DNA from 3 places in the Limosilactobacillus oris genome. Region 3 is predicted to be linked to each of the others. Evidence: a T-box and tRNA genes for the amino acid it is inferred to sense, from the RefSeq annotation. Region 3 holds a T-box; the other regions hold tRNA genes.
The links. The T-box of region 3 lies ahead of pheS (phenylalanine--tRNA ligase subunit alpha). A T-box ahead of a tRNA ligase gene usually reads a tRNA of that ligase, here a tRNA-Phe.

Region 1 (9,830 bases), 650 kb from region 3:
AGACGCTTATTTGGGCCTATAGCTCAGTTGGTTTAGAGCGCACGCCTGATAAGGGGGGGGTGGTGGTTTAATTCCTTTTAGGCCTTTTTTTTGGGGGTTTTGTTCGGGGGGGGGGGCCTTTTTTGTAAGGGGGGGGGTTTGTTTTTTCCCTTTTTTTTTTTTTGAGCTTGTACTTTGAAAACTAAATAATATCTAATTTCTTTTTATTGAAAACAATAAACCGAGAACACCGCGTTATTTGAGTTTAATTAACGAAATAATCGCTAACTCAATTAATCAGGGTGATCACGAAGTGATCATCAAGGTTAAGTTATGAAGGGCGCATGGTGAATGCCTTGGTACTAGGAGCCGATGAAGGACGGGACAAACACCGATATGCTTCGGGGAGTGGTAAGTACACTTTGATCCGGAGATTTCCGAATGGGGAAACCCAACCAGCTTAGTCGTTGGTTACCTGACTAGTGAATCTATAGCTAGCAGGGGGAAGACGCAGTGAACTGAAACATCTCAGTAGCTGCAGGAAGAGAAAGAAACATCGATTCCCTGAGTAGCGGCGAGCGAAAGGGGAAGAGCCCAAACCAGTGAGCTTGCTTGCTGGGGTTGTAGGACTGAACAATGGAGTTACCAAGATGCGACGTAGTCGCAACAGCTGGGAAGCTGTGCCAGAGAGGGTGATAGCCCCGTAGACGAAACGTCACATTCTCCGTTCAGGATCCTGAGTACGGCGGGACACGTGAAACCCCGTCGGAAGCAGCGAGGACCATCTCGCAAGGCTAAATACTACCTAGTGACCGATAGTGAACCAGTACCGTGAGGGAAAGGTGAAAAGCACCCCGGAAGGGGAGTGAAAAAGTTCCTGAAACCATGTGCCTACAAGCAGTCGGAGCCCGTTAAAGGGTGACGGCGTGCCTCTTGCAGAATGAACCGGCGAGTTATGATTGCATGCAAGGTTAAGACGGAAAAGTCGGAGCCGTAGCGAAAGCGAGTCTTAAATGGGCGAATGAAGTATGTAGTTATAGACCCGAAACCAGGTGACCTACCCATGTCCAGGTTGAAGGTGCGGTAAAGCGCACTGGAGGACCGAACCCGTGTCAGTTGAAAATGGCTGGGATGAGGTGTGGGTAGCGGTGAAATTCCAAACGAACTTGGAGATAGCTGGTTCTCTCCGAAATCTCTTTAGGGGGAGCCTTGAGGAAAAGAATCATGGAGGTAGAGCTACTGTTTGGACAAGGGGCCCGTCATGGGTTACCAACTTCAGATAAACTCCGAATGCCATCGATTTATACTCAGGAGTCAGACGATGAGTGATAAGATCCACCGTCGAAAGGGGAACAGCCCAGATCACCAGTTAAGGTCCCTAAATATATGCTAAGTGGAAAAGGATGTGGAGTTGCATAGACAACTAGGATGTTGGCTCAGAAGCAGCCACCATTTAAAGAGTGCGTAATAGCTCACTAGTCGAGTGATCCTGCGCCGAAAATGTACCGGGGCTAAGCATATTACCGAAACTGTGGATGTGCACTACGTGCACGTGATAGGAGAGCGTTCTAAGGGCGGCGAAGTCAGACCGTGAGGACTGGTGGAGCGCTTAGAAGTGAGAATGCCGGTATGAGTAGCGAAAGACAGGTGAGAATCCTGTCCACCGAATGACTAAGGTTTCCTGGGGAAGGCTCGTCCTCCCAGGGTAAGTCGGGACCTAAGCCGAGGCCGAAAGGCGTAAGCGATGGCTAACAGGTTGAGATTCCTGTACCAGTTGAATGCGTTTGAATGATGGAGGGACGCAGGAGGCTAAGCGAACCGCACGATTGGAAGAGTGCGGCCAAGCAGTAAGTCAGTAACTGAGTCAAATGCTTAGTTGCGAGTTGACAAGCTGTGATGGGGAGTGAAATTAAAGTAACGAAGTCGCCGATGTCACACTGCCGAGAAAAGCTTCTAGTGAGTATTCAACTGCCCGTACCGCAAACCGACACAGGTAGTCGAGGAGAGAATCCTAAGGTGAGCGAGAGAACTCTCGTTAAGGAACTCGGCAAAATGACCCCGTAACTTCGGAAGAAGGGGTGCTGGTCGCAAGGCCAGCCGCAGTGAAAAGGCCCAGGCGACTGTTTATCAAAAACACAGGTTTCTGCAAAATCGTAAGATGAAGTATAGGGGCTGACGCCTGCCCGGTGCTGGAAGGTTAAAAGGATGGGTTAGCTTCGGCGAAGCTCAGAATTGAAGCCCCAGTAAACGGCGGCCGTAACTATAACGGTCCTAAGGTAGCGAAATTCCTTGTCGGGTAAGTTCCGACCCGCACGAAAGGCGTAACGATCTGGGCACTGTCTCAACGAGAGACTCGGTGAAATTGAAATCCCTGTGAAGATGCAGGGTACCCGCGACAGGACGGAAAGACCCCATGGAGCTTTACTGTAGCTTGATATTGAGTGTTTGTACTGCTTGTACAGGATAGGTAGGAGCCGTAGAAAGCGGAACGCTAGTTTCGCTGGAGGCGCTGGTGGGATACTACCCTTGCATTATGACCACTCTAACCCGCAGCACTGAACGTGCTGGGAGACAGTGTCAGGTGGGCAGTTTGACTGGGGCGGTCGCCTCCTAAAAGGTAACGGAGGCGCCCAAAGGTTCGCTCAGAATGGTTGGAAATCATTCGGAGAGTGTAAAGGCACAAGCGAGCTTGACTGCGAGACAGACAGGTCGAGCAGGGACGAAAGTCGGGCTTAGTGATCCGGTGGTTCCGCATGGAAGGGCCATCGCTCAACGGATAAAAGCTACCCTGGGGATAACAGGCTTATCTCCCCCAAGAGTCCACATCGACGGGGAGGTTTGGCACCTCGATGTCGGCTCATCGCATCCTGGGGCTGTAGTCGGTCCCAAGGGTTGGGCTGTTCGCCCATTAAAGCGGTACGCGAGCTGGGTTCAGAACGTCGTGAGACAGTTCGGTCCCTATCCGTCGCGGGCGTAGGAAATTTGAGAGGACCTGTCCTTAGTACGAGAGGACCGGGATGGACATACCGCTGGTGTACCAGTTGTTCCGCCAGGAGCATCGCTGGGTAGCTATGTATGGACGAGATAAACGCTGAAAGCATCTAAGTGTGAAACTCGCCTCGAGATGAGATTTCCCATTCCCTTCGGGGAAGTAAGACCCCACAAAGATGATGTGGTAGATAGGATGGAAGTGGAAGTGCAGTGATGCATGGAGCGGACCATTACTAATCGGTCGAGGACTTAACCAAGGCAAAGCGGAAAGGTTTGTTGGAAAGGGATAGATATTGTTTAGTTTTGAGAGCGCAAGCTCTCATCTCGGAAGAGATGAAGTGTGGTGATGATGGCTTGAAGGATACACCTGTTCCCATGCCGAACACAGAAGTTAAGCTTCAACACGCCGAAAGTAGTTGGGGGATCGCTCCCTGCGAGGATAGGACGTTGCCACGCGATTGACGGACTTTGGCACCTGGCTTTGTGCCGGGGTTCGGATACTGGAGAGTTGTCCGAGTTGGCCGAAGGAGCAGCATTGGAAATGCTGTATACGGGTTAAAGCCTGTATCAAGGGTTCGAATCCCTTACTCTCCGTTATGACCCGTTAGTCAAGTGGTTAAGACACCAGCCTTTCACGCTGGTATCGTGGGTTCAAATCCCGCACGGGTCACTTTTGGAGGATTAGCTCAGTTGGGAGAGCGTCTGCCTTACAAGCAGAGGGTCACAGGTTCGAGCCCTGTATCCTCCATTAACAACTTAATAGTTGTTACCCATACACGATGGCTCGGTAGCTCAGTTGGTAGAGCAACGGATTGAAGCTCCGTGTGTCGGCGGTTCGATTCCGTCCCGCGCCATTTATGGAGGAGTAGCGAAGTCTGGCTAAACGCGACGGTCTGTAAAACCGTTCCTTCGGGTTCGGCGGTTCGAATCCACCCTCCTCCATTTATAGGGATATAGTTAAACGGTATAACTACGGTCTCCAAAACCGTCATTGTGGGTTCGATTCCTACTATCCCTGCTTAACTGAATATTTTGGCGGTATTGGTGAAGTTTGGTTAACACACCGGTTTGTGGGTCCGGCACGCGTGGGTTCAAATCCCACATACCGCCCTTATGATTGAACATGAGGGTCTTTCCTGTTCAATCTTAACTATTTGGTGGTATAGCCAAGTGGTAAGGCAGAGGTCTGCAAAACCTTTATCATCGGTTCAAATCCGATTACCACCTTTTAGTTAGCTGATGCCTCTGTGGCGGAATTGGCAGACGCGCTGGACTCAAAATCCAGTTCCCGTTGAGGGAGTGTGGGTTCGACCCCCACCGGAGGCATTTTACAGATACTATTCAGCTAATATTAAATAGGCTTGAATTGCTGGCTTAGAAGCGTTCAAGCCTGTTTTTATTTTAAATTTTATTTCTGCTTGGACATCAGTTAAAATGTAAGCAGTCAATAACAACACGTCTATGAATTATTCAATGTGCCTTCTATACTGAGACTATCCCAGTGTAGGAGGCATTTTTGATGGAAGAAAAATCTGAAATTATTACCCCAGTTTTTAAAAGTAAGGATACCTTTAATAAAAGCAAACGCATGGCCTCGCGGCCCGCAGTAAAAATGGAAGTTAATGATATAAGATTAACTGCTTTCCGCGGAGCTAATCCTAATTTGGTAAGTGAAATAGCTAAGGTGATTGTTCGTTATGCTCATTGATTGGACGGTCCCGGATTATGTCTATCTGGTATGCGGTAAAACGGATTTAAGAAAAGGCATTGATGGTTTAGCAATGGTTATCGCTGAGAACTATGGACTTGAGCTATACAATAATTCTTTATTTCTTTTCTGTGGAAGTAGAAATGATCGGTTCAAAGGATTATTTTGGGATGGTGAAGGATTTATCCTTTTGTACAAACGCTTTGAAAATGGCCGACTTAAGTGGCCCAGGTACAGTCAGGAGGCAAAACAACTATCCAGCAGACAAGTTAAGTGGTTATTAGCAGGACTTAATCCGCTTCCGGTAAAGCAAATTAAGCCTGCCAAACCCGGTAGTTTTTATTAGATCACTCCTTTTTAAAATGATGGTTCTTTGGTATAATATCAAGGACATCAAAGGAGGTGACGCACGATGACTGATTCAGCCGAGAAGAGAATTAAACAGTTAGAAGAACAGTTGGCAGAAGCAAATAAGAAAATTGCCCAATTAATGGCAATTATTAAGCTTCAACAGAATCAAATGTTTGGGAAAAAAACTGAAGTTATTGATAAAGTAGCTGAGGGCCAACAATCACTTTTTAATGACCAAATCTTAAATCAGCTACAAGACAGCGATGTATCAATCACTGAAGTGATTGAACAAATACCAAGGAAAGTAGTGCGTCACCGCAAGCCCAAGGCAAGTGGTCAACGGACTACTTTTTTGAATAATTTGCCTCAAATTAATCATGTTATTCACCTTGAAAGTAACCTTTGTCCAGATTGTCATCAAGAAATGAAACTAATTGGAAAACATCTGTATAGTCGTGAACCAAAACTAAAGCCAGCAGAACTTTTATGTGTAAACTACTATCAGGAAAGTTATCGCTGTAAAACGTGCCACCGTCGTGGTGGCGATAAAATTGTTAGTAGTAAGATGCCACAGAGTCTCTTACCGCATAGTTATTTTTCCAGCTCAATTTTAGCGAAAGTGGCGGAATATAAGTTTAACTTGGCGTTACCATTTCATCGCCAAATTAAGCTCTGGCAAGCCTTAGGTTTGCCAGTCAAAGGGCGCCAATTAGCAACTAATATTATCAAAGTAAGTCAAACTTATTTAGAGCCCCTATATCAACGGCTACTTAATCTAACTAAGCAAGAGGCGGTTATTCATATGGATGAAACACCGTTTAAAGTAATCGATGAGCGTAATGAAACCAGCTACTTCTGGGTAACTAGAACTACCGAAGAGTTTAGTAAGCATCAAATTGCGTTGTTTCATTATTTTAATACTCGTTCGGGTAAAATAATCGGTAAGCTTATGGGGCACAATTACAATGGAGTTATTATGTGCGACGGCTATGGTGGTTATAGTAATCGACTATATCCTAGGGCAAAGTTTGGTTCATGCCTGGTTCACATTCGTCGTGAGTTTTACCGAATAACACGGCTACTGAAAAAGGAGCAGTTGAAGCATTCCAAGGCTTATCAAGTGCTAAAATTGATGCGTCCGATTTTTTATTACGAAAATCGGTTAAAGTATCATAATCAAATTGAAAAGCTTCAACAACGAAAGTTGTTGGTTAAGCCTTTAGTAGACCAACTGTATGATTATCTGGAAGAAATTAACTTTCCCCAGGGTCAATTAAAAGCAGCCATTAATAATGCCTTGAAACTTAAAAAGCGAGTATATCGAATCTTTGAAAATGGACAAATTCCATTGACCAATAATCCGGTGGAACAAACAATCAGACCATCAACTCTGATTCGTAAAAATAGTTTATTCGCTAAAAGTATTGATGGTGCACAAGCCAGTGCAGTTTACTACAGCTTAACTGCCACTGCAAAATTAAATCATTTGAATATCTATAAGTATTTTAAATACTTATTTGATCACCTACCAAACCGCGAGGACGAAGGCCTCGAGGCTTATTTGCCATGGGCAAAACAAGTACAAAGAAATTGTCATGAATAAACAAGAAGGCGTCCAAGACTAGATCAAAAAGATTCGGCCTTGGACGCCTTTTTGTCAATACGTATCAATAACGACTGCTTACGTTAAAATAAGGGCGTCCATTTGCCTAAAAGCAAATAAATTTTATAGAGATGACCCTCCAGGATTATAAACTTGTTCCTAACAGAATGATCCTCGGGAATGTCAGCGAGGGGTCAACCCGGGTGCTTCAGTAGGCTAAGACAACGGCAGCGCTAAATGCAGGCTGGATTGCCAGTTAGGTGCTGCGTTAAGACATTCTATTAAGAGGCTGGGAGGTTTTCCCGGCCTCTTTAGTCTTTTTAAAAGCGGTAGTTCTTAATTAAAGTTAGCGCTTCGTATCATCAGACGTGGGACCCTACGAATAATAGCCGTGCAGCTAGTCCCACCTGCCGAGGAAGCTCTTTCTCGCCTTTCCTATGCTTGAAGAATGATGGTTCCTTCATGTGTGGGCAAGTTAAAATCAAATATATCTAACGATAAAGCAAACTGAGATTTAGGAGGCAGGAGAAAAGGGTAACTGTTGGGCTAGTGAGCGTGTCAGAGGGAATTGCTCTTTTTATCGTGTAATCTAGTTAATCGGTTTAACCAGGGAAGGGAGTAATCCAAATCCTAACCACAACATATAGTGGTAAAAATGTCAATCCTTTCTACCAATTGTATTTGTGCTAGTATATAAACTGTTAACTTTTGAAGGGAGACGGCATTAATGAAGGTCCAAATAATTGATAAAAAAAATTTAAATAACCTGGCAGATGTGAAGGTTATTAAGCGTGATGGGACCCCCAGCTCCTTTTACGCCTACAAGATCGACCTAGTCTTAGACGCCCTGGATGCCGACGAGCAAACGCGGCACAGCGTCGATTTGGCCATTTTCAATGCCTTAATGGGAAACCATGAGGTACAGACGAGTACGATTGCTGATTTATTCGTCGCTGGGCTCAAGGCAGCTGGTCATGATGACCTGGCTAAGCAGTACCGCGACTACCGGCAAGCGGATGAACGGGCTTTTGCCGAGGCGACTAACCCCCAGCACAAGCTAGAACAGCTTTTTGGGCGCAAGGACACGGTGGTCCACGAAAACGCCAACAAGGATAGTCGGGTTTTCAACACCCAGCGTGATCTTGAGGCCGGGGTTGTCAGCCGGGCCCTCGGTTTACGGATGCTTCCTGAGGTGGTTGCCAAGGCCCACCTCCGTGGTGATATTCACTGGCACGACCTGGATTATTCCCCAGTGACGCCGGAAACGAACTGTTGCCTAATCGATTTCGACGAGATGTTCAAGCACGGCTTTAAGATTGGGAATGCCTGGGTTTCCTCGCCCCGCTCCATCCAGACCGCAACGGCCCAGATGTCCCAGATCATCGCTAACGTTGCCTCCCTCCAATACGGGGGCTGTTCGGCCAACCGGATTGACCAGCTCTTGGAACCGTACGCGAAGATTAACTACGAAAAGCACATGGCGGATGCAAAGAAGTGGATTGCTCCCGACAAGCGGGAGGAGTTTGCCCGTGAAAAGACCAAGAAGGATATCTACGACGCCATGCAGGCACTGGAATACGAGATTAACACCCTTTACTCTAGCCAGGGTCAGACCCCATTCACGACCATTAATTTTGGCCTGGGGACATCGTGGATCTCGCGGGAAATCCAAAAGGCTATTTTGCAAATTCGGATCAAGGGACTGGGGAAAGAACACCGGACGGCAATCTTCCCGAAGTTGATCTTTACTATTAAGCGGGGGCTTAATTTGAACCCCGGCGACCCGAACTATGACATTAAGCAGCTGGCCCTGGAATGTTCGACCAAGCGGATGTACCCCGACCTCTTAATGTACGACAAAATCAAGGAAATCACCGGGAGCTTCAAGACGCCAATGGGCTGCCGGTCCTTCCTGCAGGGCTGGACGGACCCCGAAACGGGCAAGGAAGTCAACTCCGGCCGGCTAAACTTGGGGGTCGTCACTGTTAACCTGCCACGGATCGCCCTGGAAGCCCATGGCGACAAGCGGCTCTTCTGGGAAATTTTCCAGGAAAAGATGGGTATCTGCAAGCAGGCCCTCGACTACCGGATTAAGCGGACCAAGGAAGCCAAGCCTGAGAACGCCCCGTTACTGTACATGTACGGAGCCTTTGGCAAGCGGCTCAAGAAGACCGATAGTGTGGATGAGGTCTTCAAGAATAGTCGGGCCACCGTTTCGCTCGGCTACATCGGCCTTTACGAAGTCTGCACGACCTTCTACGGCCCAAACTGGGAGCACAATCAGGAGGCCCATGATTTTGCGGTTTCAATTACCAAAACGATGCACGACCTCTGTGCCAAGTGGGAGGACGAAGAGGGCTACCACTTTAGCCTCTACTCCACGCCGGCAGAATCGCTGACCGATACCTTCTGCCAGGATGACCTGAAAAAGTTTGGCCGGGTTGCTAACGTCACCGACAAGGAATACTACACTAACAGTTTCCACTACGACGTTCGAAAGCACCCAACCCCGTTTGAAAAGCTGGAATTTGAGGAGGACTTTCCTTACCAGGCAGCGGGTGGCTTTATCCACTACTGTGAGTACCCAAACCTGCGGCAAAACCCGAAGGCCCTGGAAGCCGTTTGGGACTGGGCCTATGACCACGTGGGCTACCTGGGAACAAATACGTCAATTGACCAGTGCTTCAAGTGCGGCTTTAAGGGCGAATTCAAGGCGACTGCCCGGGGCTTCAAGTGTCCCCAGTGTGGCAACTCCGACCCGGCAACCTGTGACGTGGTCAAGCGGACCTGCGGCTACTTGGGGAACCCCCAGGCGCGGCCAATGGTTCACGGCCGGCATGAAGAAATCATCCACCGGGAAAAACACATGAGCCCGTCGATGATCAAGCACGCGGCGGCCTTTGAAGCGGCCCGGCAGTGTGACTCACGTGAAGGTCACGCTACCGTTAAGGGTCAGCAGATTTAACGGGAGGGGATTAAATGGTAGAACATCAGCGCCAACGCTTACCGAAGAATCCTCAACCGCAGGAGTGGCTTGCTACAGACCACTCCCTCCAGTACGTGGCCGATTACAAGCCTTTTAACTTTGTTGACGGCGAGGGGGTCCGCTGCAGTGTCTACGTCAGCGGTTGCCTCTTTAACTGCCCAGGCTGCTACAACAAGGCTGCTCAAAACTTTCACTATGGCCAACCCTATACC
Region 2 (9,830 bases), 540 kb from region 3:
AAATTTATTAATTACGGTTCCCCGAACGCTTGGTGGTGCGCAGGCGAAGTCTAGCCAGTAGGGCCGCCCACACTGCCAGAGCCAGTGTTGCCACTCAGCCGGCGACCAAGCTGTAAATAACGGCTGCGTCCGTAAGGCTAACAAAACGGCAATCCGCCAGTAGATCACCGCTACACGGGTGGTTGGCCAGGTCGGTACCAGGTCATGACACACCAGGGGACAGTGGGCTAGTGGCTGCCGAACCGTTTCATACGCGGTAGCTGTTAACCGCCGAACGAGGTCATTAGCTGAGCCGTTCCTGGTCAGGGCCAGGACCTGTTGCTGCAGCAACTTTGTCACCGGCGGCCGTCCCCTAACAAATGAACAGCGGCGAAAGCTCCGCCGATATTCAATCTGGCGACGCCTAGTGTTCCAATAGGGAACGGTCAGTTGGTCAGCAATAATCTGGGTAAATTGGGCCACCTTAGCGGCAGAGAGGTGGTGACGGTAGGGTTGACCAAGCAGCCAAACTGGCTTGATTCCCAGCTGATAATAACCCTCGTTTCGTGCTTGCAAGCGGGCTACCGTTAATGGGCTACACTGAAATTCAACCGCAACTAACCGCCGGTCCCGCCATACTAAAATATCTGGTCGCTGGTTAATCACTGGCAGGTAGACCTCCAAGCGGGGCCGTAAGCCCTGCACCTGAAAGTAGTTGAAAAGCTGCTGCTTGCCACGCAAGTGTTCACTGGTTTCCCCCTCACTAACAGCACAATCGGCGCCTGGACGGTGGGCAAAATGGGCCACCTTGCCCCTGCCACGGCGAAGGTACACGGGCTGATGGCAGGCCGGGCAATAGTAGCCATCACCAGCCGCGGCGTTTGCGGCCAATACTAACTCCTTCTTGTTCATCGCCACTAACAAAAAAATCCCCCCTCTTTAATAAAGACGGGAGATTTCGGTAATTATCTTTATTTAAAATAGTGGCGCACCGTGGTCAAGGCCGATTGGGACATAATTTTCTTCCCATGTTCCGCAAGGTAGTCGACCGATGTCGCGGTCGGGTTGCCATACTCATACGCCAGCGCCAAGTGGTTCTTAATTGCATTTTCGCTATTCGGTTCTTCGGTATCGTGAAGCGCTAAGTAATAGCTCTGTTGGTACTTGTAAAGTTCACTCACCAGGTCATCATCATCCTGGATTCGCGCGTAGTCGACGAGTTCCTCAAAGGACGGGAACTGGACCACTTGCCAGTGCGAAAAGCTGATTGCCTGGGGCTGCGCGTCACCATCCTGGTCAACCGTTGTCCGCCGGTCCTCCTGCTGCTTAGCGCGGGCCTGCATGATATTATTTTTAATGTACTGCGCAATTTGTTCGTTATTTTCACTATTGAGCTTTTCGTCACTGGAATTTTTGCTGATAAATAATTCCAGCCCGTTGCCAGTCGGCATTACCTGAAAGGTCACTGCGTCATTGTCGGCAAACTGGTGATCCGTGTCCACCTCTCGAAGGATACTATAAAAGAAATCCTCAATTTGTTGATGGTCGCCGAGCAGGTCCAGGATTGTGATTCCCCGGACATCCAGGTCATCGTTACTGATCAGGACCCGAATCGTATTTTCATTGATTCTTTCCATTTCCAAAGCCCAGCACCTCCTTAACAATAATTCCTTATATCTATTCTAAAGGTTTTCCAATAAAAGTAAAGTAATCTAAAACAGTGGCAACAAGGCAAGGATGCCCGTTGACCACTGCTGGTTTACTGTTAGATACTGTTTTGATTAAATCAGGTCAGCTTTCCGCTGTGCTTCTGCCAACTCAAGTTCCCGCACTTGACGTGGTAAGAACCGCCGAATTTCATCTTCGTTGTATCCCACCTGCAGGCGCTTGTCATCCATAATGATTGGGCGTCGCAACAAGCCTGGGTTCTCACTGCTCAGCTTGTAGAGAGCCTTCATCGGCAAGGCATTTAAGTCAACCTTCAGACTTTGGTATGCTTTGGAACGTTTCGAAATAATATCTTCAGTCCCATCTTCTGTCATTCGTAAAATATTTTTAATTTCATCAACTGATAAAGGATCAGAAAAAATATTGCGCTCCGTAAACGGAATGTCGTGTTCTTGCAACCAAGCACGCGCTTTGCGGCAAGAAGTACAACTTGGAGACGTATATAGAGTAACCATTAAGTAAAAGCCTCCTTCTTTTCTCTTTATGCAACATTCATCAGTATATATAATATTATACTATGTTCTATCTAGCGATAAAAGACTTCTCAAGAAATTCTTTAACTTTTTGTAAGTAAATAAACAAAGTCCAGATTTTTTTCTAATTGCCTCCGCAATTTGTACTATAATAGTAATTGACTATTATTATGAGGAGGAATTCCCGTGCTAACTAAACTCAGCTTTACATTTGGGTCCCACCAGATTCTCCAGGGAATTATTGATGACCACCCAGACCGCAAGTTTAAATTAATGCAAGCATCAACCCACAGCAACAAGCTGGCCCTGTTCGATCTATCAAATCAAAATCCAATTTTTAAAAATCCGGTAGTCCTAACCGTTCTTGACGAAACCATGGACAGTAACTACAACGGACTCTTTTATTACCAGTCTTTCCAGGTTAACGGTGACCGGCAGCAAGTTCTCTACAACAGCTTACAAAAAGTGATTGCTGACAAGCCTGCTGCGATGAATGCCGGTCTGATGACTTCCGTTGCCAATAAGGCGGAGAGTTCAACGCTGGTATTAATCACCGCCTGGGATAGCTTCGAAGATTTGACTGCTTGGAAAAAAAGTGATCCCTTCGCTAGTTTAACCAACTTTACTACTATGGGCTCTGATAATTACTACTATGATGAGGTTTACCGTTCCGTGCGGTAATTTTAATGCTGTGAACGGCAGCAAGCGGCTGTGTCTGGTTTTCTAACCAAACACAGCCGCTTTTTTTGCTACGCAGTTAGCCCTGTCAGCCGGTCGTACTGTAACATTATCAGTTTAAGCTGGTTAAGAGATTGAGCGTATTAGCGCTTCTCCCTAACCTCATTTTTTGTTTTAAACTAAAAAAGGTTGAGCAAACAACTCAACCTTTATGACGGTCCGTACGAGACTCGAACTCGTGATCTCATCCGTGACAGGGATGCGTCCTAAACCAACTAGACCAACGGACCAAAAATTGCGGGGGCTGGATTTGAACCAACGACCTCCGGGTTATGAGCCCGACGAGCTACCAGACTGCTCTACCCCGCGATAATAAAAGTGACCCGTGCGGGATTTGAACCCACGATACCAGCGTGAAAGGCTGGTGTCTTAACCACTTGACTAACGGGTCATAAACGGAGAATGAGGGATTCGAACCCTCGCGCCGCTTTCGCGACCTACACCCTTAGCAGGGGCGCCTCTTCAGCCAACTTGAGTAATTCTCCAATGGGCCTAAATGGACTTGAACCATCGACCTCACGCTTATCAGGCGTGCGCTCTAAACCAACTGAGCTATAGGCCCATATAGTAAAAGCGGGTAACGAGAATCGAACTCGCGACAACAGCTTGGAAGGCTGTGGTTTTACCACTAAACTATACCCGCATGATAAACAGATGGCGCGGGACGGAATCGAACCGCCGACACACGGAGCTTCAATCCGTTGCTCTACCAACTGAGCTACCGAGCCAAAACGGTCCGTACGAGACTCGAACTCGTGATCTCATCCGTGACAGGGATGCGTCCTAAACCAACTAGACCAACGGACCAAAAATTGCGGGGGCTGGATTTGAACCAACGACCTCCGGGTTATGAGCCCGACGAGCTACCAGACTGCTCTACCCCGCGATAATAATAAAAGGAGGATGAGGGATTCGAACCCTCGCGTCGCTCTCACGGCCTAGCGGTTTTCAAGACCGCCCCCTTCAGCCACTTGGGTAATCCTCCATATGTACAAAAACCAGATTCATCAGAGCAAATGCCCGATGGACCTTGTAGGACTCGAACCTACGACCGGGCGGTTATGAGCCGCTTGCTCTAACCAACTGAGCTAAAGGTCCAAAACAGCCAGTCAAATCGCGGCGGGGGGGATCGAACCCTCGACCTCCCGGGTATGAACCGGACGCTCTAGCCAGCTGAGCTACACCGCGAATGCTAATATATAAATATTAGAAATCGGGAAAACAGGATTCGAACCTGCGACCCCCTGGTCCCAAACCAGGTGCTCTACCAAGCTGAGCTATTTCCCGAAAATGCACCCAGAAGGAGTCGAACCTTCAACCTTCTGATTCGTAGTCAGACACTCTATCCAATTGCGCTATGGGTGCGTGTAAGTGCCGAGGACCGGGATCGAACCGGTACGGTTATCACTAACCGCGGGATTTTAAGTCCCGTGCGTCTGCCAATTCCGCCACCCCGGCATTATAGGAATTGACAAAGCGGAAGACGGGATTCGAACCCGCGACCCCCACCATGGCAAGGTGATGTTCTACCACTGAACTACTTCCGCATATTTAAGTGCCGACTAGAGGAGTCGAACCTCCGACCTTCTGTTTACAAGACAGATGCTCTACCAGCTAAGCTAAGTCGGCAAGTTTCCTTCGGTATTATACCAAACCGCTAGTCATTTGGCAATGAGCCGTGTGGGGATCGAACCCACGACCCTCTGATTAAAAGTCAGATGCTCTACCAACTGAGCTAACGGCTCATGAGCTAATGCTCAATGGAGGATACAGGGCTCGAACCTGTGACCCTCTGCTTGTAAGGCAGACGCTCTCCCAACTGAGCTAATCCTCCATAAACGCGTGGCAACGTCCTATCCTCGCAGGGAGCGATCCCCCAACTACTTTCGGCGTGTTGAAGCTTAACTTCTGTGTTCGGCATGGGAACAGGTGTATCCTTCAAGCCATCATCACCACACTTCATCTCTTCCGAGATGAGAGCTTGCGCTCTCAAAACTAAACAATATCTATCCCTTTCCAACAAACCTTTCCGCTTTGCCTTGGTTAAGTCCTCGACCGATTAGTAATGGTCCGCTCCATGCATCACTGCACTTCCACTTCCATCCTATCTACCACATCATCTTTGTGGGGTCTTACTTCCCCGAAGGGAATGGGAAATCTCATCTCGAGGCGAGTTTCACACTTAGATGCTTTCAGCGTTTATCTCGTCCATACATAGCTACCCAGCGATGCTCCTGGCGGAACAACTGGTACACCAGCGGTATGTCCATCCCGGTCCTCTCGTACTAAGGACAGGTCCTCTCAAATTTCCTACGCCCGCGACGGATAGGGACCGAACTGTCTCACGACGTTCTGAACCCAGCTCGCGTACCGCTTTAATGGGCGAACAGCCCAACCCTTGGGACCGACTACAGCCCCAGGATGCGATGAGCCGACATCGAGGTGCCAAACCTCCCCGTCGATGTGGACTCTTGGGGGAGATAAGCCTGTTATCCCCAGGGTAGCTTTTATCCGTTGAGCGATGGCCCTTCCATGCGGAACCACCGGATCACTAAGCCCGACTTTCGTCCCTGCTCGACCTGTCTGTCTCGCAGTCAAGCTCGCTTGTGCCTTTACACTCTCCGAATGATTTCCAACCATTCTGAGCGAACCTTTGGGCGCCTCCGTTACCTTTTGGGAGGCGACCGCCCCAGTCAAACTGCCCACCTGACACTGTCTCCCAGCACGTTCAGTGCTGCGGGTTAGAGTGGTCATAATGCAAGGGTAGTATCCCACCAGCGCCTCCAGCGAAACTAGCGTTCCGCTTTCTACGGCTCCTACCTATCCTGTACAAGCAGTACAAACACTCAATATCAAGCTACAGTAAAGCTCCATGGGGTCTTTCCGTCCTGTCGCGGGTACCCTGCATCTTCACAGGGATTTCAATTTCACCGAGTCTCTCGTTGAGACAGTGCCCAGATCGTTACGCCTTTCGTGCGGGTCGGAACTTACCCGACAAGGAATTTCGCTACCTTAGGACCGTTATAGTTACGGCCGCCGTTTACTGGGGCTTCAATTCTGAGCTTCGCCGAAGCTAACCCATCCTTTTAACCTTCCAGCACCGGGCAGGCGTCAGCCCCTATACTTCATCTTACGATTTTGCAGAAACCTGTGTTTTTGATAAACAGTCGCCTGGGCCTTTTCACTGCGGCTGGCCTTGCGACCAGCACCCCTTCTTCCGAAGTTACGGGGTCATTTTGCCGAGTTCCTTAACGAGAGTTCTCTCGCTCACCTTAGGATTCTCTCCTCGACTACCTGTGTCGGTTTGCGGTACGGGCAGTTGAATACTCACTAGAAGCTTTTCTCGGCAGTGTGACATCGGCGACTTCGTTACTTTAATTTCACTCCCCATCACAGCTTGTCAACTCGCAACTAAGCATTTGACTCAGTTACTGACTTACTGCTTGGCCGCACTCTTCCAATCGTGCGGTTCGCTTAGCCTCCTGCGTCCCTCCATCATTCAAACGCATTCAACTGGTACAGGAATCTCAACCTGTTAGCCATCGCTTACGCCTTTCGGCCTCGGCTTAGGTCCCGACTTACCCTGGGAGGACGAGCCTTCCCCAGGAAACCTTAGTCATTCGGTGGACAGGATTCTCACCTGTCTTTCGCTACTCATACCGGCATTCTCACTTCTAAGCGCTCCACCAGTCCTCACGGTCTGACTTCGCCGCCCTTAGAACGCTCTCCTATCACGTGCACGTAGTGCACATCCACAGTTTCGGTAATATGCTTAGCCCCGGTACATTTTCGGCGCAGGATCACTCGACTAGTGAGCTATTACGCACTCTTTAAATGGTGGCTGCTTCTGAGCCAACATCCTAGTTGTCTATGCAACTCCACATCCTTTTCCACTTAGCATATATTTAGGGACCTTAACTGGTGATCTGGGCTGTTCCCCTTTCGACGGTGGATCTTATCACTCATCGTCTGACTCCTGAGTATAAATCGATGGCATTCGGAGTTTATCTGAAGTTGGTAACCCATGACGGGCCCCTTGTCCAAACAGTAGCTCTACCTCCATGATTCTTTTCCTCAAGGCTCCCCCTAAAGAGATTTCGGAGAGAACCAGCTATCTCCAAGTTCGTTTGGAATTTCACCGCTACCCACACCTCATCCCAGCCATTTTCAACTGACACGGGTTCGGTCCTCCAGTGCGCTTTACCGCACCTTCAACCTGGACATGGGTAGGTCACCTGGTTTCGGGTCTATAACTACATACTTCATTCGCCCATTTAAGACTCGCTTTCGCTACGGCTCCGACTTTTCCGTCTTAACCTTGCATGCAATCATAACTCGCCGGTTCATTCTGCAAGAGGCACGCCGTCACCCTTTAACGGGCTCCGACTGCTTGTAGGCACATGGTTTCAGGAACTTTTTCACTCCCCTTCCGGGGTGCTTTTCACCTTTCCCTCACGGTACTGGTTCACTATCGGTCACTAGGTAGTATTTAGCCTTGCGAGATGGTCCTCGCTGCTTCCGACGGGGTTTCACGTGTCCCGCCGTACTCAGGATCCTGAACGGAGAATGTGACGTTTCGTCTACGGGGCTATCACCCTCTCTGGCACAGCTTCCCAGCTGTTGCGACTACGTCGCATCTTGGTAACTCCATTGTTCAGTCCTACAACCCCAGCAAGCAAGCTCACTGGTTTGGGCTCTTCCCCTTTCGCTCGCCGCTACTCAGGGAATCGATGTTTCTTTCTCTTCCTGCAGCTACTGAGATGTTTCAGTTCACTGCGTCTTCCCCCTGCTAGCTATAGATTCACTAGTCAGGTAACCAACGACTAAGCTGGTTGGGTTTCCCCATTCGGAAATCTCCGGATCAAAGTGTACTTACCACTCCCCGAAGCATATCGGTGTTTGTCCCGTCCTTCATCGGCTCCTAGTACCAAGGCATTCACCATGCGCCCTTCATAACTTAACCTTGATGATCACTTCGTGATCACCCTGATTAATTGAGTTAGCGATTATTTCGTTAATTAAACTCAAATAACGCGGTGTTCTCGGTTTATTGTTTTCAATAAAAAGAAATTAGATATTATTTAGTTTTCAAAGTACAAGCTCTGAGGGTAAACCCCTCAAAACTAAACAAAGTTTCAACTATGTGCAGGTTCCGTTTTATTCCTTAGAAAGGAGGTGATCCAGCCGCAGGTTCTCCTACGGCTACCTTGTTACGACTTCACCCCAGTCATCTGTCCCGCCTTAGGCGGCTCCCTCCAAATGGTTAGGCCACCGACTTTGGGCGTTACAAACTTCCATGGTGTGACGGGCGGTGTGTACAAGGCCCGGGAACGTATTCACCGCGGCATGCTGATCCGCGATTACTAGCGATTCCGACTTCGTGCAGTCGAGTTGCAGACTGCAGTCCGAACTGAGACCGGCTTTAAGAGATTTGCACACCCTCGCGGGTTAGCTGCTCGTTGTACCGGCCATTGTAGCACGTGTGTAGCCCAGGTCATAAGGGGCATGATGATCTGACGTCGTCCCCACCTTCCTCCGGTTTGTCACCGGCAGTCTCACTAGAGTGCCCAACTGAATGCTGGCAACTAGTAACAAGGGTTGCGCTCGTTGCGGGACTTAACCCAACATCTCACGACACGAGCTGACGACGACCATGCACCACCTGTCTTTGCGTCCCCGAAGGGAACGCCTCATCTCTGAGGTTGGCGCAAGATGTCAAGACCTGGTAAGGTTCTTCGCGTAGCTTCGAATTAAACCACATGCTCCACCGCTTGTGCGGGCCCCCGTCAATTCCTTTGAGTTTCAACCTTGCGGTCGTACTCCCCAGGCGGAGTGCTTAATGCGTTAGCTTCGGCACTGAAGGGCGGAAACCCTCCAACACCTAGCACTCATCGTTTACGGCATGGACTACCAGGGTATCTAATCCTGTTCGCTACCCATGCTTTCGAGCCTCAGCGTCAGTTGCAGACCAGACAGCCGCCTTCGCCACTGGTGTTCTTCCATATATCTACGCATTCCACCGCTACACATGGAGTTCCACTGTCCTCTTCTGCACTCAAGTCGCCCGGTTTCCGATGCACTTCTTCGGTTAAGCCGAAGGCTTTCACATCAGACCTAAACAACCGCCTGCGCTCGCTTTACGCCCAATAAATCCGGATAACGCTTGCCACCTACGTATTACCGCGGCTGCTGGCACGTAGTTAGCCGTGACTTTCTGGTTGGATACCGTCACTGCGTAAACAGTTACTCTTACGCACGTTCTTCTCCAACAACAGAGTTTTACGAGCCGAAACCCTTCTTCACTCACGCGGTGTTGCTCCATCAGGCTTGCGCCCATTGTGGAAGATTCCCTACTGCTGCCTCCCGTAGGAGTATGGACCGTGTCTCAGTTCCATTGTGGCCGATCAGTCTCTCAACTCGGCTATGCATCATCGCCTTGGTAAGCCGTTACCTTACCAACTAGCTAATGCACCGCGGGCCCATCCCAAAGTGATAGCCGAAACCATCTTTTATTGGAAAACCATGTGGTTTTCCAAGTTATGCGGTATTAGCACCTGTTTCCAAATGTTATCCCCCGCTTTAGGGCAGGTTGCCCACGTGTTACTCACCCGTCCGCCGCTCACTGGGAATCCAACGTCAAATCAGTGCAAGCACGTCATTTCTGTTGGGCCAGTGCGCTCGACTTGCATGTATTAGGCACACCGCCGGCGTTCATCCTGAGCCAGGATCAAACTCTCATATAAAATATAAGAACTTGAATAGCTCTATTTCAAATTAATTAAGCGAATTGACTTCGCAAATGTTTTTGCTTCAATCACCGAAGTGACCGAAGACCCTACACATTTGATTTGTCGAAACTTTGTTCAGTTTTCAAAGGTCTACCAAGCTGTCATCAGACAGCTTTTATATTTT
Region 3 (9,830 bases):
GATCTTGCCCCGCTTAATTTTGACGTTGTCACCAATCCGGGCACCGTGAAGGGCTACAATCACCTTTTCACCAGCCGCCACATTCGGCGCACCACAGACAATCTGAATTGGTTCGTCTTCACCAACGTCGACTTGGCAGACGTGCAGGTGGTCCGAATCCGGGTGCGGTTCGCAAGTAATGACGTTCCCGACCACAATTTTCTTCAGGCCGTCGCTCAGGGAATAAACATCGTTAATATCGACCGATGTCCGGGCAATCTTTTCGGCTAGTTCATGGGGCTCAACGTCAATATCTAAGTATTCTTTCAGCCATTGGTATGATACTTTCATTTAACTTATCCTTTCTCGTCGAACTGGTTCAGGAAGCGCACGTCATTTTGGTAGAAGTTCCGGATATCGTCGACCCCGTACTTCAACATTGCAAACCGGTCTGGGCCTAGTCCAAAGGCAAACCCGCCGTAAACTTCTGGGTCCACGCCCGACATCTTGAGAACGTTCGGGTGAACCATTCCGGCACCCAGCACTTCAATCCAGCCGGTGTGCTTACAGATCGCGCAACCCTTCCCCAGGCAGTTGAAACAGGTAATATCCGCTTCCACAGATGGTTCGGTGAAGGGGAAGTAACTCGGCCGCAAACGAACCTTGAGCTTGTCACCGAAGAGCGACTGGGCAACTACTTCCAGGGTTCCCTTCAGGTCAGCCATGGTGATGTGCTTGCCGACAACCATCCCTTCAATCTGGTTGAACTGGTGACTGTGGGTCGCGTCATCCGTATCCCGCCGGTAAACCTTCCCGGGGGAAATCATCTTCAACGGCCCCCGGCTAAAGTCGTGCTTTTCCAGCATCCGGGCCTGCATTGGCGAAGTCTGCGTCCGCATCAAGACCGTGGGGGTAACGTAGAAAGTATCCTGCATATCCCGGGCCGGGTGGTCCTTCGGCAGGTTCAGCTTTTCGAAGTTATAAACTTCCTGCTCGACTTCATCCCCGACGGCCACTTCATAACCCATGGAAACGAAGAGGTCGACCACCTGATCAATGATCTGCTGGATAACGTGAGACTGGCCCTGGGCAACCGGCGTCCCAGGAAGGGTCACGTCTACCGTTTCCGCCGCCAGTTCAGCATCCAGGGCAGCCTGTTCCAGCTCGGTCCGCCGTTCCTCGATAGCCGTGGTCAACTCGTCACGAACCTTGTTGGCAAACTGACCAACCACCGGCCGTTCCTCGGCACTGAGGTCACGCATTCCCCGCAGAACACTCGTGATTGGCCCCTTCTTCCCCAGCATTTTGACCCGAATTTCGTTAATCTTCTTCAGGTCCTTAGAATTCTTAATTTCTGCCAGCCCTTCGTCGCGAAGTTCCGTCAGTCGATCTTTTAATCCCATTTTTTCAGCTCCTTTGAAATAAAAAAGCTTCGTCCCCAAATAGGGACGAAGCATCGCGGTACCACCCTAGTTTACCGGCGCAGTGCCGGTACACTTAGTCGATCAATAACGGTGATCAGCCGGAATACCATTACGTACCAGCTCAGAAAATGAAATTCACCAGTTGGCACCGGTCGTCACTTGCAGAATGAGGTGACGACTCTCTGCCGGGCCTGAACTAGCTACTAGTTTTCGTCAACGCTTTTAACATTTAACATTGTAAACACTCCGCTAAGTCAGGTCAAGCCTAAATTAGCACCACTTGTCGCTCCACTTGTGGACGGCTTCCATTACTGGTGCCAACTCACGGCCTCGTTCGGTCAGTGAGTAATCGACCCGGCTAGAACCAGGATAAGTATTCCGTACAACGATCTGCTCATCTTCCAGTTCTTTGAGCCGTTCACACAGTACCCGGTCGCTGCACTTGGTGATAGCGCCTGCAATGTCTTTGAACCGCAGTGTCGGCTGTTCCAGCAGGACCTCAATAATCAAGCCATTCCACTTCTTCCCCAGCATCATAAAGGTTTGGGTAAATTTCGGACAGAGTTTACAGCCTCCTTCTTCTCGTTTCTTTGCTACCATTTCAGTCATAGTATTACTCCTCCCTACCAGATAGTACGCATCCGCCGTTTCTTAATCTTGCGCCGCAGCTTCGCTCGCAGTGGGCTAAAGAATTCGTGCTCCGCTTCGAAATCGTCGACTAAGGAAACAATCAGGCTCTCCGGATAACGCGGCGTCGCCATCGTTGCTCCGAACATATGCTTTAAGATAATATCCTTTTCCTTTTTATTCAATGGGGTAATCTTCTCCGCGTTGCGCAGGGCCACACGGGGATGGATGAAGGCGTGCGTTCCCAGGTCAAACTTGGTCGTCCGCCAGTCATAGTAGAACAGGTCATGCAGCAGGCCTGCCCGGGCCGTACTCCGGTAATCCAGGTGCAGACGCTTCGCAATTCGGTAACTATCGTAAGACACCGCGATTGAATGCTGGAGACGGTTAGAATGATGGTGCTGAGTATAGTCCGCTAACTTCTGTACAGCCGGTTGGGCTAATAAATCATTGACAATCGCCATGTACTCACGATCTTGACGCCATTCATTCTTTGTTTTCATGTAATACCCCTTCCTAATTGTTTTAGATTATCATACTGAAAAATGACCAGGATTTAAATTAATTTGCTCCTAGTCCAGTTCCCGGTTCAGTTGGAACATCAGGATTCCCGCGGAAACCGCCACGTTTAAGGACTCAGCGTCTCCCCGCATGGGGATATAAAGGTTGGCCGTCGTCTCTTTCAATAGGTCAGCTGCCATCCCCTGGCCTTCATTGCCCATAATCAAGGCAAAGGTCTGTCCAGGATGAACATCCCGGAAATTTTTTGCTGCCGGATTAAGCTGGGTACCATAGACGGGAGCGCCGAGCTGCTTAAAGTCCTGAATCCACTTGTGGAGATCGCCTTCGAGCAGGGTCAAATGAAACTGACTCCCCTGCATGGAACGCACAACCTTGGGACCAAAAAGGTCAGCCGACCGGTCGCCAACAACCACGCCTGTAAACCCTGCCGCGTCCGCGGTTCGAACCATTGTACCGACGTTGCCCGGATCTTGGACCCGGTCCAAGAGGAGCCAGGCCCCCTGAATATTCGCTGGTACCCGGTGCGCGTCTGGCAGGTCAACGACCGCAGCAATTCCCTGGGGAGTTACCGTGTCCGTAACGTGCTGCATAATCTCTGGAGTCACCACATAGGCTTCCGCAGTGCGAGCAACTAAGTCCTGGTGAGCCGCAAGCTGGTCAGCCGTCCCAATCAGCTGCCGGAGTTGGTTGCCAGCCTTGACGGCCTCGTTAACCAGGTGCCAGCCATCCAGCAGATATTCTCCACTCTGCCGACGAAACTTCTTTGTTTGCAGCTTCTTCCAATTTTTGACGTGTTGGTTGTGAACAGATGTTAATTCTTCCATTAAAAACTACCTTTCTCTTATTTTTAATTATACCATGAAACAATGGTGTACAATACAGACAACCCATTCGGCAGTTACTAAGTTTTTGTTAAGGAGTTTGCCAATGATCAACTATCAGCTTACCGTCAGCGGCCAGGTTCAGGGAGTCGGTTTTCGGTGGGGCTGCTACCGCCTCGCCCAGCAGTACGGCGTCAGTGGCTTTGTCAAGAACCTTCCATCCGGCCAGGTCTATCTGGAAGTTCAGGGGTTGCCAGACGCGGTGACCAACTTTATCGCCCGCGTTGAAAGCGGGCCCACCCCTTATGCCCACGTCAATCAAGTTAGCAAGCACCGCCTCCCCTGCCAGGATTACGGGGGCCAGTTTACAATCCGTCGCTAATTCGCCTCACCAGCTGGCTTTTAATGCCGCTTTAAGTTAAGATATGTACTGTTACCCAAATTAAGAAATTGCAAGGAGTTATTATTAACGCATGAAACACAAGAAACTAACACTTGCCGGTCTGCTGTCCGTCTTATTGCTGACCCTGAGCGGCTGTGTACGAACGACCAAGAGCGGGAAGCCCTATGGTTTTGTCTACGACTACATGGCAAAGCCAATGCAGCACCTGATGGAATGGCTAGCTGCCCACCTCGGCAACAACTACGGTTGGGCAATCATCGTTATCGTAGTCGTGGTTCGGTCCATCTTGCTACCGGTAATGTTCTCACAAATGAAGAAGTCCACGATTACCCAGGAGAAGATGGCTAAGGTCCAGCCACTGATCAAGGAACTGAGTGAAAAGCAAAAGGCCGCCAAAACTCCAGAGGAACAAGCGGCGGTAAGCCAGCAGATGATGGCCCTCTACCGGGATAACAACATCAGCATTACCGGGGGGATTGGCTGTCTGCCACTGTTAATTCAGTTGCCAGTCTTTGCCGCCCTTTACGCTGCCATCCGCTACTCACCAGACCTTTACCACGCTGAATTCTTCGGCATCGCCCTGGGGAAGCCAAGCATCATCCTGGCGGTCCTTTCCTTTATCGCCTACGCTGCCCAAAGCTACCTGGGGCTCATCGGGGTTCCAGAAGAACAGAAGAAGCAGATGAAGATGGCCATCTGGATGAGTCCATTTATGACCTTCTTTATCTCCCTGACTTCCTCCGCTGGGCTGGGACTGTACTTCTTTATCGGGGGACTCTTCGCCATCTTGCAAACCCTGATGGTCAACGCCTACCGGCCACGCATCCGGAAGCGGATCGAAGAAGAAAGCAAGAACCACCCAATTAAAATGCCTGCGGCACCACAGACGCCTGCCAACGCAACCGCTAGTGCGATTGACCAGCTGAAACAGCCGGGACAAACAACAACCGAGGCTAACAAGGCAGCTAAGCGGAACCGGCAACGGAACGCGGGTAAACAGCACCATCACAAGTAAATATTAGATAGTGGCTGGGAGATTATTCCTGGCCCCTTTTATTTTAAGGAGGATTCACCATGATTAAGCCAGTCAACAGGGACGTAAATATCCTGCGCCAAGTCAGCCAGCTGGCGAGCAAGGACGATTTACCAGTCGCACAGGACCTCAGAGACACCCTCACGGCCAATGCCGACCGCTGTGTCGGGATGGCCGCTAATATGATTGGGGTAACAAAACGCATCATTATTGCCAGTCTCGGGCCGCTCCAAGTGGTAATGTTCAATCCGCAAATAGTTGCCAAGAGTGGGCCTTACCAGGTCCAAGAAGGCTGTCTCTCACTCTCCGGACAACGTTCCACAACCCGGTTTCAAAAAATTAGGGTTCGCTTCACCAACGAGCAGTGGGAACAGCAGGAGTTAACCCTCACCGCCTTCCCGGCCGAAATTATCCAGCACGAACTTGACCACTGCAACGGTATTTTAATCTAACCTGTCTACGTGGCTAACCACCACAAACGAAAACGTCCCAAACCAGCTTTTAATAGCCGGTTTGGGACGTTTTCCTATTCTGATTTATTTTCCTGATCTTCAATAATGGGCAGGACGACCTTGAAGAGGGAACCTGCGCCAAGGGAACTTTCCAGACTGATACTGCCATGGTAACCCTCGACCAGTCGTTGGGCAATCGAAAGTCCTAGTCCATTCCCGCCTTTCTTGCGACTCCGGGCCTTATCTACCCGGTAAAAGCGGTCAAAGACCCGTTGGGCATCTTCCGGCGGAATCCCTTCACCGAAGTCTTGAACCCCGATTTCCACGGTGTTCATCCCCCGGGAAAGGGTCAGGTGGATCTCCTTGCGCTCTCCTGAATACTTCACGGCGTTATCGCAGAGGATTACCAAGACCTGTTCCAAGTGGTCGCGGTAAATGTTCACGCTGATTTTCTCATCCACGTCATCATCGAGGGTAAAGGTAAAGTCCGGGTAGAGCATCTTGAAGTTATTAAAGACCTGATGAACCACGTCGTTTACCACCGTCCGCTGGTCCCGGAAGTTGATTTCGACCTGTTCCGCCCGGCTGAGGTCCAGCATTTCTTGGACCAGGTTCTTCATCCGTTTTGTTTCCACCAGTGAAGCAGCCAGGGAGTCGTCAAGGACTTGCGGATCATCCTTGCCCCACCGCTGCAACATTTCCAAGTGACCTTGGATAATTGCGACCGGGGTCCGCAGTTCATGACTGACGTCGCTGACAAACTGGCTTTGCTGGTCCAGGTAGCGCTGCATCCGGTCCAGCATCTCGTTGAACATCTCAATCAACTCGGCTAGTTCATCATTCCGGTTGACCTTGGGAACCCGGATGTCCTTGGTGGGGTCCTTGCTGATGGCCTTAACGGTGTCATGGATCCCACTGAGCGGCTGTAAGAAAAAGGACGACAGGAAGTAGCCGAGCAGGCCACTTGCTAAGACCACCAGGCACAGGGCCAACCCACAGACAAGCCGTAACTGACGGTAGCTCTGGACATACGCGTTCAGGTTATTTTCTACTTGGAGGTAGCCGATTACCTGCCGGCTCTTTTGCGAATAAATCGGCATGTGCCCCACCAGGATTTGGTGACGGGCGCCCTTATAGATTCGAACTTGCCGGTCATTTACCAGTGACGGGCGGACATCGGAGCGGCCCGTCGACAGCAGCTTTTTGCCCTGGGGATTATAGATGTTGACAATCAGGTGCCCATCGCTCAGCTCTTTGATTAGCGGTCGCTTGTAGTCGGCCCCCTGGACGATCGAATGGTCCTTATCCGGATCAATCACACTGGCGATACTCTGCCTTGTCAGTGGCCGGTCATTTTTGGCTAGTTGCTGGCTGATGTTGGTCATCCCCTGGTTGAGCAGTGACCGTTCTTGACGAAAAAGACTTTGGGTAAAGGTCATAAAGAGTGCCATCGTGACCACGATAAAAATCAGCAGTGAACCGACGGCGGTCCCAAAAGCCCACTTTAAGCGCAACGAAATAAATTGTTTGCTTTTCGCCTTATTCTCCATAAATCATCACGGACCTTACGAACGAATAACGTAGCCGGTTCCCCGGACGGTTTGAATATAGCTCTTCTCACCCGAGCGGTCGATCTTGTTTCGCAGGTAGCGGATGTAGACGTCAACGACGTTCGTTTCCACCTTTGAATCATAACCCCAGACCTTGCTGAGCAACTCCTTCCGGGACATGACCACATTGATGTTTTCCATCAGGATCAGCAGGAGCTCGTATTCCCGCTTGGTCAGGTTGATTACTTCATCCCCCCGTCGAACGACCCGGTTTTCCTTTTCAATTGTCAGGTCCTTGTAGTTAACCGTCGTCTGGTGTTCTTTATTATTGCCATCCTCAATACTGATTCGCCGCAGGAGGGCCCGGACACGGGCCAGCAGCTCTTCAATGGCAAACGGCTTTACGATGTAGTCATCGGCCCCGTGGTCCAACCCAGAAACCCGGTCAATGACGGAGTCCCGGGCCGTCATGATGATGATTGGGGTGTCCTTTAGCTCCCGAACCCGCCGGGCAACCTCAATCCCGTTTAATTCTGGCAGCATCAGGTCAAGCAAGATTACATCAAAATCCTGGTTTAAGGCAGCGTCCAGGCCGGCCCGTCCATCCAGTTCAACGTCCGTCTCGTAACCCTCATGCTTTAATTCCAGGTTAACAAAGTTTGCTAAATTTTCTTCATCTTCAATAATTAAAATTCGACTCATTAATTTCACCTACTATATCTAATCATGGTATTTAGTACTTCTTCTCATTAAATTAACAGAATAATTTTATCACAATTCTTTAATAAACCATAGTAGGAGCGCTGGTAAAATCAGAAGAACTTTGACAAAATAAAAAAAGACGATCCCAGGTCCGGCGCCTAAGGAATCGTCTTTCAGTCATTAGTTGTTAGTGTTAACAACTTGCTTGCCGTCGTAGTAGCCACAGTTAGGGCATACCATGTGGGACTTACGCAGTTCACCACAGTTTGGGCAAGGAGTCAAGCCAGGGACATTCAACTTAATGTGGCCCCGACGCATCCGCTTCTTAGCCTTTGAAGTCTTCCGTGCTGGAACAGCCATGTTTGACACCTCCTAGAAATAAATTATCCACAAATGGTTTTTAACCGCCCGCTACTTTTTTTCATCCTGATCAGGAAATAGTTTTTGCAACTTCGCGAGGCGTGGATCAACTTTTTGATTCTGCCGCTTTTCAGCCTCATAGTCATCTTCAGAGATGACCGACCAGCCCTTGCCGTTTGGCATCGGCTTGCCGGCCTTTTCATCGGCAGAAAGCACCCGTAATGGTACCTGCTCAACAATGTTTTCCGCTAAGGCCGTATCGAAATCAATCAGTTCCCGATCCTGGAGTAGGAAAACAACCTCGTCGTCTTCGTACCGGGAAAAGTGACTGCAATCATCAATATAGGTTTCAGAAAAATCAAAGTCCAGCGGCAACTGAACGGGAGTCAACGAACGACTGGACGGAACCGTCAACGTCGTCTTTACATTGGCGCTAATGGTGGCGTCCCCATCGTCATAAGTCACGTATCCGTCCACCTTCACCGGGGCGACCCCGAGGATGATGTCTGGAAATAACTTCGTCAATGATGCGTTCAGGTCAAAAGTACTCTGAATATGAAGTGGTTCATTTTGATAACGATGTAACTCAGCTAACGACCATTTCATCGTACTAACCTCCTAATGCAACATGTGCAATTATACTAGTCTACCTGGTCAGTTGTCAACGTTTTTTCCTTGACAGTCTTCCCAGCTAGCTACTCTCTTGATTTTACCATACTTCACCGCCAGATAACGGGAGCGTGTTTCAAGTCCTGCTCGACCGGGGTAAAGGTTTGGTACAGTTTGCCGGCCCGGTAATCAACGTTATACAAACGGTCGCGCATCTGCTGGCTAACCTTGGTAAACAGTGGGATTGCGACCTGCTTTTTAACCTGGTGGAGGTACTCCTGCCCCCGCTGGTTGAAGCCCAAGATGTGGATGTAGGGGTGGGCGGCGTGCCGGGCCAGCTCCTCTTCCGTCAGCTGCAGGGTTGTATACAGGCAGAGGCGGATTAGGTGGGCATACGTATACCGCTTCGTCTTAATGGCGTGGATAAACTGGTTAAAGCCTAGTGACTGCTGGGCCGCAGTCTTCAACCGAAACTCCAGCCCCTCTGCCATCTGGTAGGTTTGGCGGAGGCTTTCAAGTGGCGCCTGAATTAACTGGTTGCGTAACAGTGGGTACAGGTCCTCCCAATCTGGTACGCTGCTCAGCTGCCGCAAAGCCGCGCCCGTTTCTCCTGGGACCGCTTCTGCAAAGCTAGCGTGCTGGTCAACCGCTTCGCGAATCGCGCTCGCACTGGCGATCCGCCCGGTAATGACCTGGTCATGGTAGTTGCTTCCGACCCGCTGAATCGGCACTAGCCGCATTTGGTAATGGTGATCCAAAACCGCCTTGTTGTAGGCAAAGGCAAGGATATCATTCGGCGCTTTCAGGCTAACACCGGTTTGTTGGGCAAGCTGGTCATTGAACTGGGTAGCGTAGGTCGCATTGTACTGTTTGAGCGCCGCCTGGTCAAAATCAGCGGCCAGGCGAACGAACTTCTTAAAATCCCACTGGGGATGTTCCGCGCCAAAAGCCACCGTCGGCACCTGAAGTTGGTCCAGGAGCGCCAAGGCGCCCGCCGCAAACCGGTGGGCCGGCTGGCAAGCAAAGTAAAGCGGCAGCTCGACGACGAGGTCCACCCCATTCGCCAATGCGGTCCGGGTTCGTTCCCACTTATCAACGATTGTAGGTTCGCCCCGCTGGGTAAAGTTACCGCTCATCACGGCAACGGCCACGTCAGCGCCAGTCTGCTTTTTGGCCTGCTGGACATAGTAGGCGTGCCCATTGTGAAAGGGATTAAACTCAACTACCATTCCCACTGCCTGCATTTCATCACCTACTTTTGACATTCGAAGAACCACCGGGTCGTTTCAGGAGTAACCTCCTGACGACCAAAGTCAGCTGTCACTTTTACCCGTTGAAAGCCCGCCTG

Region 1: it has a tRNA-Phe gene. The T-box ahead of pheS (phenylalanine--tRNA ligase subunit alpha) is inferred to sense a tRNA for this amino acid. The anticodon was not compared.
Region 2: it has a tRNA-Phe gene. The T-box ahead of pheS (phenylalanine--tRNA ligase subunit alpha) is inferred to sense a tRNA for this amino acid. The anticodon was not compared.

The regions. Positions count from the first base shown of each region.
Region 1 is NZ_CP104398.1:1,896,032-1,905,861, forward strand. Features, by position in the region: rRNA gene N4599_RS09340 (23S ribosomal RNA) at 304-3,227, shown strand; rRNA gene rrf (5S ribosomal RNA) at 3,310-3,426, shown strand; tRNA gene N4599_RS09350 (tRNA-Ser) at 3,473-3,564, shown strand; tRNA gene N4599_RS09355 (tRNA-Glu) at 3,569-3,640, shown strand; tRNA gene N4599_RS09360 (tRNA-Val) at 3,646-3,718, shown strand; tRNA gene N4599_RS09365 (tRNA-Phe) at 3,752-3,824, shown strand; tRNA gene N4599_RS09370 (tRNA-Tyr) at 3,830-3,912, shown strand; tRNA gene N4599_RS09375 (tRNA-Trp) at 3,918-3,988, shown strand; tRNA gene N4599_RS09380 (tRNA-His) at 4,006-4,080, shown strand; tRNA gene N4599_RS09385 (tRNA-Cys) at 4,127-4,197, shown strand; tRNA gene N4599_RS09390 (tRNA-Leu) at 4,212-4,296, shown strand; gene N4599_RS09395 (hypothetical protein) at 4,490-4,678, shown strand; gene tnpB (IS66 family insertion sequence element accessory protein TnpB) at 4,668-5,024, shown strand; gene tnpC (IS66 family transposase) at 5,091-6,632, shown strand; gene nrdD (anaerobic ribonucleoside-triphosphate reductase) at 7,360-9,597, shown strand; gene nrdG (anaerobic ribonucleoside-triphosphate reductase activating protein) at 9,612-9,830, shown strand, end outside.
Region 2 is NZ_CP104398.1:7,107-16,936, reverse strand. Features, by position in the region: gene N4599_RS00180 (competence protein CoiA) at 1-897, opposite strand, end outside; gene N4599_RS00175 (adaptor protein MecA) at 951-1,622, opposite strand; gene spxA (transcriptional regulator SpxA) at 1,761-2,162, opposite strand; gene N4599_RS00165 (hypothetical protein) at 2,367-2,861, shown strand; tRNA gene N4599_RS00160 (tRNA-Asp) at 3,074-3,148, opposite strand; tRNA gene N4599_RS00155 (tRNA-Met) at 3,154-3,227, opposite strand; tRNA gene N4599_RS00150 (tRNA-Glu) at 3,238-3,309, opposite strand; tRNA gene N4599_RS00145 (tRNA-Ser) at 3,315-3,403, opposite strand; tRNA gene N4599_RS00140 (tRNA-Ile) at 3,406-3,480, opposite strand; tRNA gene N4599_RS00135 (tRNA-Gly) at 3,491-3,561, opposite strand; tRNA gene N4599_RS00130 (tRNA-Phe) at 3,574-3,646, opposite strand; tRNA gene N4599_RS00125 (tRNA-Asp) at 3,651-3,725, opposite strand; tRNA gene N4599_RS00120 (tRNA-Met) at 3,731-3,804, opposite strand; tRNA gene N4599_RS00115 (tRNA-Ser) at 3,816-3,903, opposite strand; tRNA gene N4599_RS00110 (tRNA-Ile) at 3,943-4,016, opposite strand; tRNA gene N4599_RS00105 (tRNA-Met) at 4,033-4,106, opposite strand; tRNA gene N4599_RS00100 (tRNA-Pro) at 4,132-4,205, opposite strand; tRNA gene N4599_RS00095 (tRNA-Arg) at 4,210-4,283, opposite strand; tRNA gene N4599_RS00090 (tRNA-Leu) at 4,291-4,376, opposite strand; tRNA gene N4599_RS00085 (tRNA-Gly) at 4,394-4,465, opposite strand; tRNA gene N4599_RS00080 (tRNA-Thr) at 4,475-4,547, opposite strand; tRNA gene N4599_RS00075 (tRNA-Lys) at 4,591-4,663, opposite strand; tRNA gene N4599_RS00070 (tRNA-Val) at 4,680-4,752, opposite strand; rRNA gene rrf (5S ribosomal RNA) at 4,759-4,875, opposite strand; rRNA gene N4599_RS00060 (23S ribosomal RNA) at 4,958-7,881, opposite strand; rRNA gene N4599_RS00055 (16S ribosomal RNA) at 8,087-9,661, opposite strand.
Region 3 is NZ_CP104398.1:543,060-552,889, forward strand. Features, by position in the region: gene pheT (phenylalanine--tRNA ligase subunit beta) at 1-330, opposite strand, end outside; gene pheS (phenylalanine--tRNA ligase subunit alpha) at 336-1,382, opposite strand; T-box leader at 1,421-1,629, opposite strand; gene N4599_RS02885 (winged helix-turn-helix transcriptional regulator) at 1,674-2,012, opposite strand; gene N4599_RS02890 (HD domain-containing protein) at 2,027-2,533, opposite strand; gene N4599_RS02895 (TrmH family RNA methyltransferase) at 2,603-3,376, opposite strand; gene N4599_RS02900 (acylphosphatase) at 3,480-3,755, shown strand; gene yidC (membrane protein insertase YidC) at 3,847-4,791, shown strand; gene N4599_RS02910 (peptide deformylase) at 4,851-5,261, shown strand; gene N4599_RS02915 (HAMP domain-containing sensor histidine kinase) at 5,336-6,811, opposite strand; gene N4599_RS02920 (response regulator transcription factor) at 6,827-7,513, opposite strand; gene rpmF (50S ribosomal protein L32) at 7,694-7,873, opposite strand; gene N4599_RS02930 (YceD family protein) at 7,925-8,479, opposite strand; gene N4599_RS02935 (nucleotidyltransferase) at 8,593-9,726, opposite strand; gene N4599_RS02940 (class I SAM-dependent DNA methyltransferase) at 9,735-9,830, opposite strand, start outside.